Regions from separate parts of the Paenibacillus sp. NRS-1781 genome, predicted to be linked through region 3. Evidence: riboswitches for the same ligand, from Rfam matches in the RefSeq annotation. Region 3 holds a riboswitch; each other region holds the start of a gene.
The links. Region 3 has a riboswitch for cyclic di-AMP ahead of ACIFO6_RS07185 (hypothetical protein). Riboswitches for the same ligand answer to the same signal wherever they lie in the genome.

Region 1 (3,907 bases), on a different contig from region 3:
CTTCCATCGGGAAGGCCATAAAAATACTTGCTGCCGTTCCGACAAAAATAATCATGTAAGCAGCGGGGTTGTTGACCAAGTTGATTACTGGCGCGCCTTTGAGAATCATCCCGACGACCAATGACACAATCCCGAGTACAAGTCCGATAATGGTTGAAATTTGCATGATACACCTCATCCATGAGAATAGATTTTGAATCCTTTCATGCCGCTGGGGTCGTCCTTGCCCCAGGCACGTCATTACAAGACGGATTATAGTATTTATCGACAAAACTCTCTTTTTTGTTAAGTACGAATTTCCGGTATAATAAGGTGATTATGTAATGAATGGCGGAAGAATTGGAGGAAATGGCATGGGAGTGAAGCACGGACGGGAGTATGAACAAATTTTGAACGATTTGACAGAGGCTGTGGGACGCATTCCAGATAGCTATGAATTTTTCGAAATGGAAGCAGAAGATTGGGACAGGCTGGACCCGGCAGGGCGTCAGGAAGTCAATGAAGCGCTGGCTGAAGACCTGTTTTATGCGCTGGGTACAGAGCCCGTTATCGCTGTGGGCAGCGGTGTTGTCATCTATGAACCGGAGCAGCACCGTATCTATGTGCTCATTGGAGATGAGGAGTTGACGTCGGTACCTTTGATTTGAGCAGGCCGTTTAATGGATTTATCAACGGGGCCGTGGTAATATGGACACCAATATATCGTAGTTTTGGTCGCATTCAAGCGGCTGAAAGGCTTCCGTATAAACAGGGAGGAGTCGTATCATGCCTTTTACACAAGAAGAGATTGAAGCACATCTAGAGAAGCTGGAGGGCTGGGAACTGGAGGAAGGACGATGGATTGTCCGGAAATATAATTTTTTCAGTTTTATGAAAGGGATTGCATTCGTGGATGAAGTTGCTGCTATATCGGAAGCATTTAATCATCATCCATTTATTACGATTGATTATAAGACCGTGACCCTGCGTTTAACCTCCTGGGATGACGGTGGCATTATGGCCGTGGATATTAAGGAAGCCCAACAATATAATGAAGCTTTTGAGAAAATGCGTAGCAGTCATTGAACTAATCGTGGCCTACCGTATGATAAAAGCGCCTTCGATATACAACAATGCAGTTGTATGCCGAAGGCGCTTTTATCATAGAACACGAGGCTGGTGGTCGGGAAGATACACCATACAATGAAACGGCTTCTTGCCATCGGGAGTCTGACGTTCATAGGTATCCGTAAGCTCAAATCCGGCAGCCTTGTAAGCCCGGATGGCGCGCCCATTCCAGGTCAGCACCTCCAGATCAATTTCATTTTCAGGGTTGCGTCGTCTGGCTTCCTCGGCAATGGCACGGACAAATTCGGCGCCTCTGCCATGCCCGCACAATCCGGGATGCATTCCCAGACCTAGCCGGGTCACGCCAAGCATCGGGAAATATTGAGCAAATCCGGTTAGTATGTTCTCGTCATCCAGTACAGCTACATATTGCTCCTCGCGGAGCGTGGGGCTTCCAAATTCGACCTCAAGCACCTTCATTTGTTCCCAGGGTAGCCAGCCGTATATATTGTAGGGTGGATCATAGCGCCACTCACATATCGCAGCCGCCTGCTGCTCGTCCATCGGCACGATTCGGTAGTTAGATATTGAGGCCGGCATGTTTTCCCATCCTCCTTTTACAATACTTAAACTATTAACAACAGATTGTAGACAAGTTGCAGGGGATTGGCAAGCGTGTTTATTTCATGCTCAAGTCGGGTATACATTCAATAAGAAGGCTTTACTGCTCATATGCTCCCTCGCCGTGACGGTAAAATCGACGATGTTCGCAAAAACTGAAACCTTTTGAGGTGTCAGTTCGTCAGTAAAATTAACGTTTCTGATGTTGCGGACATAAAAAGCCGCAATTCGATTCCGGCCAGAATCAAATTGCGGCTCAGGTTAGCTTGCTGTTCGTTAGTTATTCTACGTTGTCGTCATCAGGAGTTTCAGAAGCTACAGCGTGGTAAGCATCTGTACTCATAATTCTTTTGGCACCGACATATCGGTTAGCGTAATAATTTTCGTTCAGTGAGCTAACAACTACACCACGTGAAGATGAGGAGTGGGCAAATTTCCCTTCACCCATGAAGATACCTACATGGGAAATGCCTCTACCTGTGGTGTTGAAGAACACCAGGTCTCCAGGTCTCATTTCATCGCGGGATACGGAAGATCCCATTTTGAATTGTGATCCGGATTGATGCGGCAGTTTAATTCCCAATTTTTGATATACATACATTGTGAAGCCGGAGCAATCGAATCCGTCGAGTGTAGTGCCTCCGCTTCTATAGCTCGTTCCTTTGGTATCTTGGATCACCTGGTCCATCTTGGAGTCTGCAAATGCACTGCCGCCACCGAATGTAAAAGATGTAAAGGCAATGGCAAGACCCATGACTGCGATTGTTAGTTTCTTCTTCAAAAAAAAATACCCCTTCCAATGCCTGCGAGGTTAGCTTAAGGATTCGGTAGAAGGTTCCCCTATGATCACTCTGTTGCGAGATCAATTCACCCAAACTGGTTCCCCCGCTTCCTAGGTGCCAGGAATTAGGCTTAACTTAAGATGTGCACCTTGGAGAGCAGTATTCACGATAACGATATTTTTAAGGTAAAGGTTACAATAAAGATTACAAAGTTGTTACTATCAGTTCACTGCGATTATTGTAACAAAGTTGGCTGGCTTTGGCAAATGTTTCATCGCAAAAAGTTACAAAAAAATCTGCTCCCTTTATCGAGGGAACAGATTTTGCTAAGAGTATTCAGTTAGGTGCCGTTTACATGAATAGAAATGGATATAGATAGTCTCCTTCCGACAGCCAAAAATTGCTCAGGAGGAACGGAGTGGGGGTTCAACCTCTGCCGGAGATATCAGTATGCCATAGGCGGTACTGTGAACTGATGTGCCATAGCCTGACCAGACTGGTAACAAAATGATACGTTTGCTGGAGAATGAGTGCCAGCATGCCAGTCCAAATCATCGCCACCATGCCGAATAGGCCAAGGACAAGCAACACACCTGCGCCGAGCAGAAGCGAAATACCGATAGCCGCGAGGATTTGGCGAAAGAAGGCGAGCAGCGACGACAGTATGGCGTGACCACCTACGGTGCCTAGCTGCATGTACAGGATGCACTGGCGGATGAACCAGCCATAAGCGATCCAACCGATGGCATAGGGCAGCACATGCAGCAGATAGGCGGGAGATTGCAGCGCCCCGGCTACGATAGGGTAGAGCCTCGGTACCATCCAGAAAGCAGGGAGCAGCAAGAGCCCAAGCTCGATGACGTAATAGATCAGCGATGATAAACCATGACGTTTCATTCCACGGAAAAAAGACAGACTTTGTGGCTCGGTCGCATGGGTGTGCAGACTTTGGTATATTCCCGCCCGGATGAAGGGGGTAATCAGTATACGCAGCACCGTTGCCCCCAGTAGTATCCACAGATACATATGAACCTCCCGGTTGTCTGTCAGGGCAATCTGGCTCTCCATCCAAAATAAGGTCTGCCCCAGTTCATTTTGCCCCTGATCAGGGTAGCGCAGTAGTAGGGGAGTAACGGCGGATTGTACCACCCGATAGAGAAAAACGCCCCATAGCAGTCGATACAAAAATAGAATGATGACAATATAAAATTGTATGCGCACAAGCGCCCAGCCTTCTTTTATAACGGTACGCATCTATAGACACCTCACCATGACAGACTTCCAAGCAGTGTCTCCAGCAGCTTGGTTACACTTATGCTCCAGCGGGTCTGTGTTTTCTCGTTCAGTTCGGCCTTCAGGTTGTTGTTGATATGCTTGTTCTCCAGCGCAATCGTGTACAGTGGATCTATAATCACATGGGAGACTGGAGATGCACTGTTGAGTCGATAGGTGGTGCT
Region 2 (3,907 bases), on a different contig from region 3:
GAGCTTCCAACGAAGGTGGCTGCGGTCATTGCCAAAACGTATGACAAGCCAATTGTCGTTAACCTGATCACAAGCCCACTGGATGCGGATCGCATGGATTATCTGCTGCGGGATGCTCACTCGACAGGCGTCAATTATGGCACCATTGATCTGGATCGTATTTTACGGCTGTTGCGTCCTCATAATGGAAGAATTGTAGTGAAGGAGTCAGGTATGCATGCGGTAGAGGATTATCTGATGTCACGCTATCAGATGTATTGGCAAATTTATTTTCATCCTGTGACGCGCAGCTCGGAAATTTTATTGCGTAAGATTTTCAAGCGGGCGAAGGAGCTGTTTGGAAACGGATATGAGTTTAGTTTTCTGCTGGAACCGTTGCCGGATCTCTTTCGGGGAGAGCTTACGGTGGAACAATATTTGATGCTCGATGAGTCTTTGATTCAGACAGTATTCAGTCAGTGGAAACAGGAAAAGGACGAGATTTTAAGCGATTTGAGCGCCCGTTTTATGGATCGCAAGCTGTATAAATATGTAGAGATTGAAAATATGGATACAGATACCATTGACGACATTCGGACAGCGCTGAAGCAGGTTGGTTTACATCCCGAATATGATCTGGAAATTGATTTTCCGACGGATCTTCCTTATGATGTGTTTCGGCAGGGTGGCTCGACGGACAACCAGATTTTACTGCTTGGACGTAAAGGAGAAGTGAGAGAAATTTCCGAAGTATCGGAAATTGTGCGCTCCATTAGCGGTATTCACCGGGGTAAATATCACATGTACTATCCCCAAAACAAATTGGATGGGGTAAAGGACAAGCTTCCTGCCGAAATAAGGAATTATTTTGTCAAACAATAGACAAACATATGCCAATAAAAGTAAATAAGGGGACATGAATTTTGAATTTATTTGACACTCATACCCATCTGGATGCGCCGCAATTTGACGAAGATCGGGAAGAAGTTATAGCACGTGCTGTCGAAGCGGGAGTAACCCGCATGATTAATATCGGATTTAATCGTGAGACGATTCCATCCACGATGAAATTGGCTGAGACGTATGATTTTATTTATGCGGCAATTGGATGGCACCCACAGGATGCGATTACGATGCAGGAGGGGGATTTGGAATGGATTGCATCGTTATGCAGTCATAAGAAAGTCGTGGCGATCGGGGAGATTGGTCTGGATTATTATTGGGACACATCACCGAAGGATGTACAGCATCGGGTGCTACGCAACCAGATTGGACTGGCTCGTGAGCTGCACATGCCAATTGTCATCCATAACCGGGATGCGCATGAAGATATTGTTAAGATTTTGCGTGAAGAAAAGGCGAGTGAGGTTGGCGGAGTCATGCATTCCTTTTCCGGAAGCTGGGAGACGGCTAAAATGGTGCTGGATATGGGCTTTCACCTCTCTTTTGGCGGACCCATAACGTTCAAAAATGCCAAGCAGCCAAAGGAGGTACTCGCACAGGTGCCGCTGGACCGTCTGCTCATTGAAACGGACGCTCCCTATCTAACGCCCCATCCGTTCCGCGGGAAGCGAAATGAGTCCGCACACGTGGGACTGGTCGCAGAGGCGGCTGCCCAAATCAAGGGAATTACGGTGGAGGAATTAGTGTCAATAACGACCCAAAATGCCTTGGAACGATTTGACATTAAGTGAAAAAGTGAAGGAATCGATCAAAATAAAGAGATAGACGAAGCTAATCATGAATTTGTTGCAGGAAACTCGAGAATATTACAATATTTTAACCGAATATTTTAAAAAATGTACTTGAAACCTGCTTTACAACATGCATAGAAACAGGATATCATCTTTTCAGTGAATTGTTGTTTGAGTGTAAACATCAACAGCTCATTTCATGAACCAGTCTCGCTGAGTCCCTTTTACAGGGAACGGGGGAACCGATATGGCTTACAGTACGTCCGGCGTATGGCAAGAAGGGAACGTCTCTTCCGTCCAGCCGGCTCGACCGAAATTCTTTTCCCGGATGGGATTGAACAGGTGGAGGGGCCGTATTTCGATTTCTTTCTGGGTCTTCGGGGTGAATGCGAAGGCGACCGCCATGAGCGGTTGACCCAAGCTAGGGCGTCTCTCTACGTCCGAACCCGACAGCTAACCCCGTAAGCGTAACAAGAGAGAAGCCATCTCGTGCATGATTTTTCCGCATATTCGCACATGCCGGAAGCCACGAAAGAGCTCTCTAGTCTCTTTTTCTGGCTTTTTTTGTTGTGAATAAAAGAAAATCTGTCATCATACTGTGATTAAACAGGGGAGGACAGCATGCCGCGAAGACGGGTACATGGTGCAGGACAGTCGCATTACGGGCTTGTCTTGTAGAAAATCTGTTATAGTCACGTCAATCTCAACTATGTCTTACTCCAGACGGCGGGCTATGTAAGGAGGACGGAGGAAATGGGCATTTTCCAAAAAGAGGAGACCCATGAGTCACGCTCATCCAGCATGTCTTACGTATTGCGTTGGAAGCAAGAAAATGTGCGCCAGGCTGCTTTGGTTGCTATTTTTCTAATCGCACTAACGATTATGATTTCAATTCTGGTGTACACTGAATCTAAAAAACAGGTCTTTTTTGTCATCGATGGTAAGGCATCTGCGGTAGAAACCCGGCAATCCCAGCTCCAAGATTTGCTCAAAGAGCATTCGATTTCACTTCAGCCGCATGATACGGTTTCGATGCCGCTGAACGGAGCAGTACAGGATGGGGATCGCGTAGTCATCAAACGTGCCAATCAGGTCAAATTATCCTTAGCCAACGAGACGAAAAAATTGTACACAACAGAAAATACAGTAGAGGGTGCCATTCGCACCTCGGGCTATAAATTATCGTCAAATGATAAAGTTTATCCTGCTCTGGATGCTTCTGTTTCGTCTAACATGGACATAAAAATCATCCGTGTGAAGAAACAGCAGGTTGAACAGAAGCAACAGGTACCTTATCAGGTCATCAAAACGGCCGATCCAAGTCTCTATAAAGGTGATAATCGGGTCATCCAAAGCGGTAAAACGGGTGTTGTGGTCCAGCATGTTCAAAAGGTATACCATGACGGAAAATTGGTATCCAAGCAGCTGGTAAACAAGGAAGTCGCACAGAATCGTGTGGATAAGGTGATTGCGGTAGGAACGAAGAAAAAACCGGTCGTTCTGGCTGCTTCTGTCGGTCCTGAAGATGCCGTTAAGGCAACACGGGTTAGTTCGGACAATGCTGTCCGTAAAGCAGGTGTGAATTTTAAATATAACAAAGTATTACAAAACGTCTCCATGACGGCCTATTCGTCACAGGAGCCAGGTATCGGTACACGTACCGCATCCGGCACGCGTGTCACGGAAGGACGCACCATCGCTGTCGATCCGAGTGTGATTCCAATCGGCTGGTGGGTATATATTGAAGGGGTGGGCTTCCGCCGTGCGGAGGATACCGGTGGCGCAATTAAAGGCCACAAAATCGATGTGTATTATGAGAGTTTGAGTCAAGCCAATCAGTTTGGTCGCAAGCACGGTAAAACCGTATATGTGATTGGACCCGTGAAGCCTGAAATGAACTAAAAACGTGTTGTATATGTTTAGGGCAATGCGATAGTATTAACATCATAGTTATGCCATGCTAAGAAGAGGATACCCTCTTCTTATTTTGTTTTCAAAAGCAGGGAAAGATGAATATAGCTGACTGTGTAGCAGTGGAGGGAAACGCAAATGATCAAGGAAGTGATCGTGGTAGAGGGTCGGGATGATACGGTCGCTATTCGCCGTGCTGTCGAAGCGGATACGATAGAAACGGGCGGCTCAGCCATTAATAAAATGACGCTGCGCAAAATTGCGCTGGCGCAGGAGCGGCGGGGTGTCATTATTTTGACCGATCCCGATCATGCAGGGGAGCG
Region 3 (3,907 bases):
TCATAAAAGCCGCAGCAACCGAAAAACCGGAAGCAGCCGAAGTGAACATCATCATCGTAACAAACGCCATCTGTGTCAGATACGTAAGCCCGCTTTCTCCGCTATAATGCTGGAGATTCGTATTGGTCATAAAGCTGATCACCGTGTTAAAGGCCAGTGACGCCTCCATATTGCCGTTTCCAGTCGGGTTACCGGGAAGCAGTCCCTGCAAGCGCAGCAGCACATAGCTGATCGCTACAAGCACGACATTCGTAGCAATAAAGCTCATCACATACGTGGTCCAACGCATGCTCTCCAGCTTTTTCAATCCTATAACCTTATAAATCAACTTCTCCGTCCCGCCAAAGACTCGATCCGTCCGATTTGGTTCATTGGAGAACACATGATATATATAGGTGCCCACTGGTTTCACCAGGAGCAGCAATATCACAATCACAATTCCAATTTGCAGCAGCTCCATCATCTATTTCCTCCCTCAAAATACTCCTGCGTTTGGACAACAGACGGGTTCATCGCACCAGTCGAATGCACACGTTTGCGAAAGCCCGCTGACTCTGATGTTTCATCCATGATCTGCTGTCCCCCGCCCGCTTGATCCTGCTTAGCTGATTAGAACTTTTCAGGATTCAGGAGTGCGTAGATTAAATACACAAATACAATAGCCGTAAGCGCAAGCACAACCATCATCCCTTTCGCCCTCCTTTGGAGGTCTGCGCATCACACCAGCGTACAAGCATCAGTATCATTCCATAACTCACAGCCATCACCAGCAGCATGTATATATCCATCATGTTCATACCCTCCCGTATCCGTTCTTAATTCATCATTCTGACACTCTCGTAAAATCGCTATGCAACTAAATTCGCAAATTTTAATGTATACCAGCACACCGTAAGCGACTATCCGTTCAGCAGGAAACCCACCTCTCCGTTCAAAGTGTAGATCACATGGTCCGCTCCCAAACCTCGATAAATCCCTTGAGGATTACAGCCGTGTGTAATGACATAGATCGGATCTGCTGTCAGCGGCCGGCATATTTGCAGAAAACGGCACGTCAGATTCAAGCTGTTCTCGAACAAATACACGCAGCCAATTTCTTTTTTGGGAAAATTCCATTTCCCCGCTTGCATCGTATTGATGCGCACAACATGCTCCACACCCATTTTTTTGAGCTGTCGTTCCTCCTGAGCGCTATTCGTCAGAACCGCAAACGCCAGTTTTTTGAACATAAGCAATTTCACAAAATTTCTGCCCGTTTCATTTGGTGCAGTGACAATGATTAGCCGACCTTCCATCAGTAGCTCCTCTCCCGGTATAAAAAGACAACAAAAAGAAGCCAAAGGAAAAAGGCTTTCCTCCGGCTTCTTACGTAACCATGATAAAATAAACCATGGCTGCACACGGCGGTTTGTTGCCTCTCCCTGTACGCTTACGAGGTTAGCTGTCGGATTCGGACGTGAGAGTCGCCCTATTTCTGGCACTTGGCCAGAAAATTCACCCCATGAGACACACGGCCCTCTAAAAGCCGCATAGATCCCGTTTGGTTCCCCCGCTTTTGCAACTGCAAAATTCAGCGCTATAGACAATTCGTTGCTGCTTCATTCACTTCATTTGAAATTACGTCTTGAATCATACACCCGCGCAAGGAACACTGTAAAGCTCACCTGCGGGGTTATAAATCGGTCTTTAGAGCATAAAAGATTAATAACAGCGCTTACAACATAAATATTCTTCTCCCAGCTCCTTCAAGCTCGGTTTTTCATCTCTTTTCGAAAATGAAGAGGCATGTCAATATTGACGTATGGGGAGCGTTTTTTGTCCTTTATTTGTAAAAGAGAAAGAAAAAGTGCTGTATGCACCTGATAAACGGCGCATTACATCTATTTATAGGTTTGCAACTCTTCGTTAAATTTCTTACAATTTAATTGTAGAATATCAAATTAGGAGGAAAACCATGACCGTTTATGAATATGATGCACAAACCCTGCAAGGGAACGTAATTCCGTTGTCCACATACGAAGGAAAAGTACTGCTCATCGTGAATACAGCCAGCAAATGCGGGCTAACCCCCCAATACAAGGCGCTACAAGAACTATATGACCAATACCAAGAGCAGGGTCTTGAAATCTTGGGGTTTCCCAGCAATCAGTTTGCCAAGCAAGAGCCAGGTTCCAGCGAGGACATTTCGGAGTTTTGCCAGATCAACTATGGAGTTACATTTCCGATGTTTGCCAAAATAGATGTCAATGGCGATCAGGCGCACCTTTTATTTCGCTACCTCACCCAAACAGCTCCCGGCGTATTAGGCTCCAAAGCGATCAAATGGAATTTCACTAAATTTTTGATTACACGCGAAGGTAACGTATTTAAGCGCTATGCCCCACAGACAACTCCAGATAAACTGACGGGGGATATTGAGAAGCTTTTACAGCAAAGCTGACAGGCTATTTCATCACCTTCTCACAAGCAGCCGATCCAGGCAACTGCTCCTGCGGCTAGGAAAAAGGATATTTTAGTTCAGCTTATATAACAAAAAAAGCATCCAATCACGTCAAAAACGTGTCAGGATGCTTTTTTAACTGTGTCTTGCATGTAATGCGGTCGAGAGGACTCGAACCTCCACGGGCGTACGCCCACTACCCCCTCAAGATAGCGTGTCTGCCATTCCACCACGACCGCAAATTCTAATGTTTTGAGGCAACAGATTTATTATACTCCCTTGTATTCTATTTGTAAACATAAATACAACAATTATTTTAAAGTCATATAATATAACATGTAATAGCTATAAAAATATTTAATTTGACATGTCAGCACTATGAGTGTAAATATATATTACATAATATCTCTATTTTTTCTAAGTACTTTTCTGAATGCGCTTTTTAAAGTTATTTAATTTAACATGAACATTCTATTCCAAGGAGGCGAACCGCATTGCACAAAGGCAATCGTTTGCTGAACTACGCATTGCTGTTGGACCCTTCCCTGCCTGTCGGTGGCTTCACTCGTTCCTACGGGCTGGAGGAGCTGTTTCGCAATGGCCGCTTAACCTGTTTACAAGACTTGGAACACTATGTACGCACTGATCTGCTTCCTCAGTTCACATCCCTCGATGGCATGGCTATCAAAAGCCTCTATATCGCTGTTCAGCAAAATGATGGTTGGCGTATCGCCCTCATTGATAAAATGCTGCACGCCCAGCGCTCTTCCCTACAGCATGTGAAAGAGTCACGCCTATCTGGCCAACGCCTGCTTAAGCTCGCCAAAGCCTTGTACCCTTGGCTTGAATTTGACCAACTCGAAGCTACACTCATCCAATACAATGCGATTGGTACACTCGCAACCGTTCATAGTTGGATTAACGTTTCCCTTGGAAATAATGTAGAGCAGACCATTCACGGCTACCTTGCTGCGGCAGTGTCCTTCTGTGTCGAAGATGCTTTTAAGCTGCTCAATCCTCCTTCTGAGGAAAAGAACCCTGTTATTCAGCGAATGACCAACGAGCTGCTAGCCGCATGGAAACAATACAATGTCCCTGAGTCAGAGCCAACCGCATTTCAGCGCGGACTTCTGTATAGGCATTGGTCCAGCTCCTACATTACTCAGCCACCCTATATGAGCAGCAGCCACCAGCGCGGGTGAACTTCACTGATTCCTTCGTACGCCCTCGTTATACGCCTCCTGCATCCCCCTGATGCCTGTTTTCAAAATTCCAGCACCAATGCCAAAAGCACTCCCACCACTTTTTCCAGTGGCAGAGTGCTTTTTTTATCCGGAATACAACTGCAATTTCGCACAATTAACAGGCTTCAGATGGATCATCCAGACCATTCATCACTTAATTAAGTTATATTTTTATCCGAATTACGTATTTTAGATTGTAAAAACACGTATAAACGTGTATCAT
Region 4 (3,907 bases), on a different contig from region 3:
GAAGCGACTGTTGTTTCTTCAGCACATAAGAGCAGAGAACGAGCCACTCCCACATTAGCCATGCTTCGAAAAAAACATGCGGATATTTTCAAAATGTGCGGCCCGCACACTCAGCAAATTGCCCTGACTTTTGATGACGTGCCCGATTCCCGGTATACGCCGCAGGTTCTGGACATTTTGCATGCGAATGGGATCAAAGCCACCTTCTTTATTGTCGGTCACCGTGCGGAAAAACACCCGGGCATGATTCGCCGTATCGTACGTGAAGGCCATGCCTTAGGCAACCATTCCTATACCCATCCGGATTTTAGGAAGGCTTCACCGGAACGCTTTCGCAACCAGATTAAGAAAACAGAACATATTTTGGAGGCCACTGTAGGCTTTCGACCCAAGCTGATCCGCCCGCCCTATGGTGAAATTACGGAGCCTCAGATCCGATGGGCGCGTCGTCACGGCTACATGATTGTCAATTGGAACGTAGACTCCCTCGATTGGAAGGGACTCAGTAAAACACAAATTCAGCGTAATGTGATCCCGGCTACTGGACCAGGCTCTATCATTTTAATGCACGCAGGTGGAGGTCAAAGCTCCAATCTGAAAGGCGCTGTTCAATCCCTGCCGGGTCTCATTCAGTCGCTGAAAGCCAAGGGCTACAAATTTGTCACGGTTCCCCGGCTACTTCACACCTCGGAGCGGAAATAACAGTAAAGGGCTGTCTTGTCAGCAGATGCATTCTGCGGTCAAGACAGCCCTTTTCTAATCGACAAGACCCATATATGATCTGAACCTGCGATTACGTTATTTGATCATAGTTTACATAATATATATTATGTTCACTTAATTCATTTGCTTACATAGTCTATTTATCAATGACATACAGCTTCACATTCTGAAAACCAAAGTCACTCACAAAAGATGGGCTGCCTGGAATGAAAATATCAATCCGTTTACCCGTGATGGCGCTGCCCTTATCACGTGCTACTGCTACAAAAGATTGATCCGGCAGCCCCGGGTGGGAATAGCCTGTAACCAACACTTTCGTACCCAACGGAATTACGTTGGGGTCTACCGCAATCGTACCGAGCTTAAGCGGATTTCCGAAATAGTCCACCGCTCCCCATTTTCCATTTTCACTGGCTGCTGCGGAATACGCTGTGGCCTTCACGTCAACTACTTTTCTGTAGTTGAATGTTTTGCCCCATGCTTCAACCTGTTGACCGTCACCTGCTGGCGCTTTCTCGGAAAGAAGCTGAGGCTTCGAATCCGAAGCGGCCTTTAACTTGTTCTCGTCCGGCACCTTAATTTGCATTCCTGCATATATATTGCTGGCGGCAACATCCGGGTTCTCCTTTTGCAGATCTTCTACAAATACCCCGTAACGTTGAGCAAGTAAAAAGAAGGTGTCACCTTCCTTGGCCGTATGAAGCGAAGCAGCGTCGGCTACCCCGGCTGTCTGCGCCAATCCTGCAATGGCTACTGCCAGCACCGCAAATTTCATTGTTTTTCCAATACGTTTCAGATGTTTCAAAAGATATGTACCTCCTCTGTTATGCCTGCGAAGTTAGCTGTCGGATTCGGACTCAGGAGAAGCCCTATGCTTAATGCAATTCACCCCTAGGCAACCTTCCATCCATTCGTATGAAGACGGATCAGAAGTTACTGCCGTTGTTACGTCCCCCGCACTTCCCATGGTTTTGGGTCCCGCATTCAGCGTCTGTCGTAGCTGTCTGCTGCCCCGGTAAGTTTTGGCTCACTGCATAATATCACAATTTTGTAACCTTATCTGCATGAAAATGTTGGGAACCTTGAACATCATACTACATGTGTTACAATTTTGTCATCATGAAATCGAAATTAGTTACAAAAATATGAACGAGGATGACAAAAAAAAGAAAAAGCCCCCCGTCAAACTTCCAACGCGGAGAGCTTTCTTCATAGCCTTTACAAGCTCATTTCTTACAAAACCTTGGCAAGAAAATCCCGGGTACGATCATGGCTTGGAGTACCAAAAACCTGCTCCGGTGTACCTTGCTCCACAATTTGACCGTTATCCATAAAGATAATGCGGTCTCCTACCTCGCGGGCAAAGCCCATTTCATGGGTCACGATGACCATCGTCATGCCACCCTCAGCCAGCTTCTTCATCACGTCCAGCACCTCCCCGACCATTTCAGGGTCCAAAGCCGAAGTCGGCTCATCGAAGAGCATTACATGCGGCTGCATCGCCAAGGCGCGTGCAATCGCAATCCGCTGCTTCTGTCCACCGGATAACTGATTTGGATAGGTGGCCTTTTTGTCTTCAAGTCCAACGGTGCGCAGCAGCTCCAGCGCAATTTTCTCCGCTTCCTTCACAGACTGGCCCCTAACCTGAGTTGGCGCAAGCGTCAGATTTTGCAGCACCGTTTTGTGCGGGAACAGGTTGAAATGCTGGAACACCATCCCCATTTTCTCACGAGTCGCATTAATGTTATGACCACGAGCTGTGATCGGCTCGCCCTCAAACAAAATCTCCCCGTCGGTCGGCTGCTCCAGCAGATTCATACAACGTAAAAATGTACTTTTCCCCGAACCACTCGGGCCAATGACGACAACAACCTCGCCTTTGGCAATATCTATATCAATGCCTTTTAAAATTTCACTTTTGCCGAACGATTTACGCAGTTGTTTAACGGTGATCACTGGCTCTCAACTTCCTTTCCCATAAACCCAACAGCTTCGACAAGCTGAATGTCATTACAAAATAAATAGCAGCCGCGATGACGAACGGACTTAATCCTTCGTAGGTGATGTTCTTAATGACTTGGGCCTGATACATAATATCCACGATACCGATGGTAGAAATGATGGAGGACTCTTTAATAATCGTAATAAACTCATTGCCGATCGCAGGCAGTACAGACTTGAACGCTTGCGGTAAAATGACGTGACGCATAGCTTTGCCTCGTCCCATACCGAGTGAACGAGCTGCTTCCATCTGACCACGGTCCACTGCCTGGATACCTGCACGGAAAATTTCAGCCAGATAAGCCGAGCTATTCAGAGATAACGTAATAATACCGGACTGAAGTGGCGTAAAATTGACGCCCAGCGTCAAAGCAACCCCATAATGGATGATCATAAGCTGTACCAGCATAGGTGTACCACGTAGTACCTCTACGTAGGCCGTACCCAACCATTCAATGATACGTACACCACTCATCCGCAGCAGAGAGATGATCAGACCAATGATAAATCCGAACAGTACCCCGAGCGCAGACAGCAACAACGTGTAGCCGATACCCGTAACGTAAAAGCTGCGATATTTCCAAAATATATCCACGATGTTATTGGATGAAACCTGTCGATCCGCATTGAGCGCACTCGCTTCTGTGGAAAACTTTTCAATAGAACCGTCTGCTTTCAGGCGAGTCAACGTTTTATTTACAGAGGCCAGCAGTTCAGCATTTCCTTTACGAATACCTACAGCGGTTTCTGCTCCCTCATCCTCTGGCACCGCCTTGGCGAGCGTTACCGTACCGTCCAACGTATATCCTTTAGCAACTGTATCCTCAATCACGACAGCGTTAATACGCTGTGTCCGAAGCTGGAGTACCAGGTCGGAGATTTTATCCAGCGAAGTTACAGAGGAATTGGGCACTTTTTGAGCAATCTCTTCCTGAATACTGCCCTTTTGTGCCCCGATCTTCTCGCCTTTCAAAGCAGCCATCATCGGATATTTGTCCTTATCCTCCGGACGTACCATAATGACTTGCTTGGAGTGGTAGTATACATCCGAAAAATCAATGCTCTTTCTGCGTTCATCCGTTGGTGTCATACCAGACAGTACCAGGTCTACACGACCGCTTTGCAGGGCAGGCAGCAACGAGTCAAAGCTCATGTCCTCAATGACCAGCTCTGCACCCAGATC

Region 1: linked by a shared signal. The riboswitch ahead of ACIFO6_RS17980 (C40 family peptidase) and the one ahead of ACIFO6_RS07185 (hypothetical protein) in region 3 are both predicted to bind cyclic di-AMP.
Region 2: linked by a shared signal. The riboswitch ahead of ACIFO6_RS07920 (G5 domain-containing protein) and the one ahead of ACIFO6_RS07185 (hypothetical protein) in region 3 are both predicted to bind cyclic di-AMP.
Region 4: linked by a shared signal. The riboswitch ahead of ACIFO6_RS13330 (3D domain-containing protein) and the one ahead of ACIFO6_RS07185 (hypothetical protein) in region 3 are both predicted to bind cyclic di-AMP.

Annotation. Positions count from the first base shown of each region.
Region 1 is NZ_JBITPI010000048.1:15,776-19,682, reverse strand. It holds gene motA (flagellar motor stator protein MotA) at 1-166, opposite strand, end outside; gene ACIFO6_RS17995 (hypothetical protein) at 354-647, shown strand; gene ACIFO6_RS17990 (4a-hydroxytetrahydrobiopterin dehydratase) at 766-1,065, shown strand; gene ACIFO6_RS17985 (GNAT family N-acetyltransferase) at 1,141-1,647, opposite strand; gene ACIFO6_RS17980 (C40 family peptidase) at 1,949-2,449, opposite strand; cyclic di-AMP (ydaO/yuaA leader) riboswitch at 2,454-2,591, opposite strand; gene ACIFO6_RS17975 (hypothetical protein) at 2,877-3,704, opposite strand; gene ACIFO6_RS17970 (M1 family metallopeptidase) at 3,716-3,907, opposite strand, start outside.
Region 2 is NZ_JBITPI010000021.1:10,953-14,859, forward strand. It holds gene ACIFO6_RS07910 (HD domain-containing protein) at 1-861, shown strand, start outside; gene ACIFO6_RS07915 (TatD family hydrolase) at 903-1,673, shown strand; cyclic di-AMP (ydaO/yuaA leader) riboswitch at 1,875-2,157, shown strand; gene ACIFO6_RS07920 (G5 domain-containing protein) at 2,427-3,575, shown strand; gene rnmV (ribonuclease M5) at 3,723-3,907, shown strand, end outside.
Region 3 is NZ_JBITPI010000017.1:53,187-57,093, reverse strand. It holds gene kdpA (potassium-transporting ATPase subunit KdpA) at 1-460, opposite strand, end outside; gene kdpF (K(+)-transporting ATPase subunit F) at 610-684, opposite strand; gene ACIFO6_RS07185 (hypothetical protein) at 900-1,295, opposite strand; cyclic di-AMP (ydaO/yuaA leader) riboswitch at 1,411-1,586, opposite strand; gene ACIFO6_RS07180 (glutathione peroxidase) at 1,955-2,440, shown strand; tRNA gene ACIFO6_RS07175 (tRNA-Leu) at 2,597-2,679, opposite strand; gene ACIFO6_RS07170 (urease accessory protein UreF) at 2,953-3,642, shown strand.
Region 4 is NZ_JBITPI010000035.1:24,915-28,821, reverse strand. It holds gene ACIFO6_RS13335 (polysaccharide deacetylase family protein) at 1-702, shown strand, start outside; gene ACIFO6_RS13330 (3D domain-containing protein) at 860-1,528, opposite strand; cyclic di-AMP (ydaO/yuaA leader) riboswitch at 1,536-1,710, opposite strand; gene ACIFO6_RS13325 (amino acid ABC transporter ATP-binding protein) at 1,957-2,679, opposite strand; gene ACIFO6_RS13320 (ABC transporter substrate-binding protein/permease) at 2,666-3,907, opposite strand, start outside.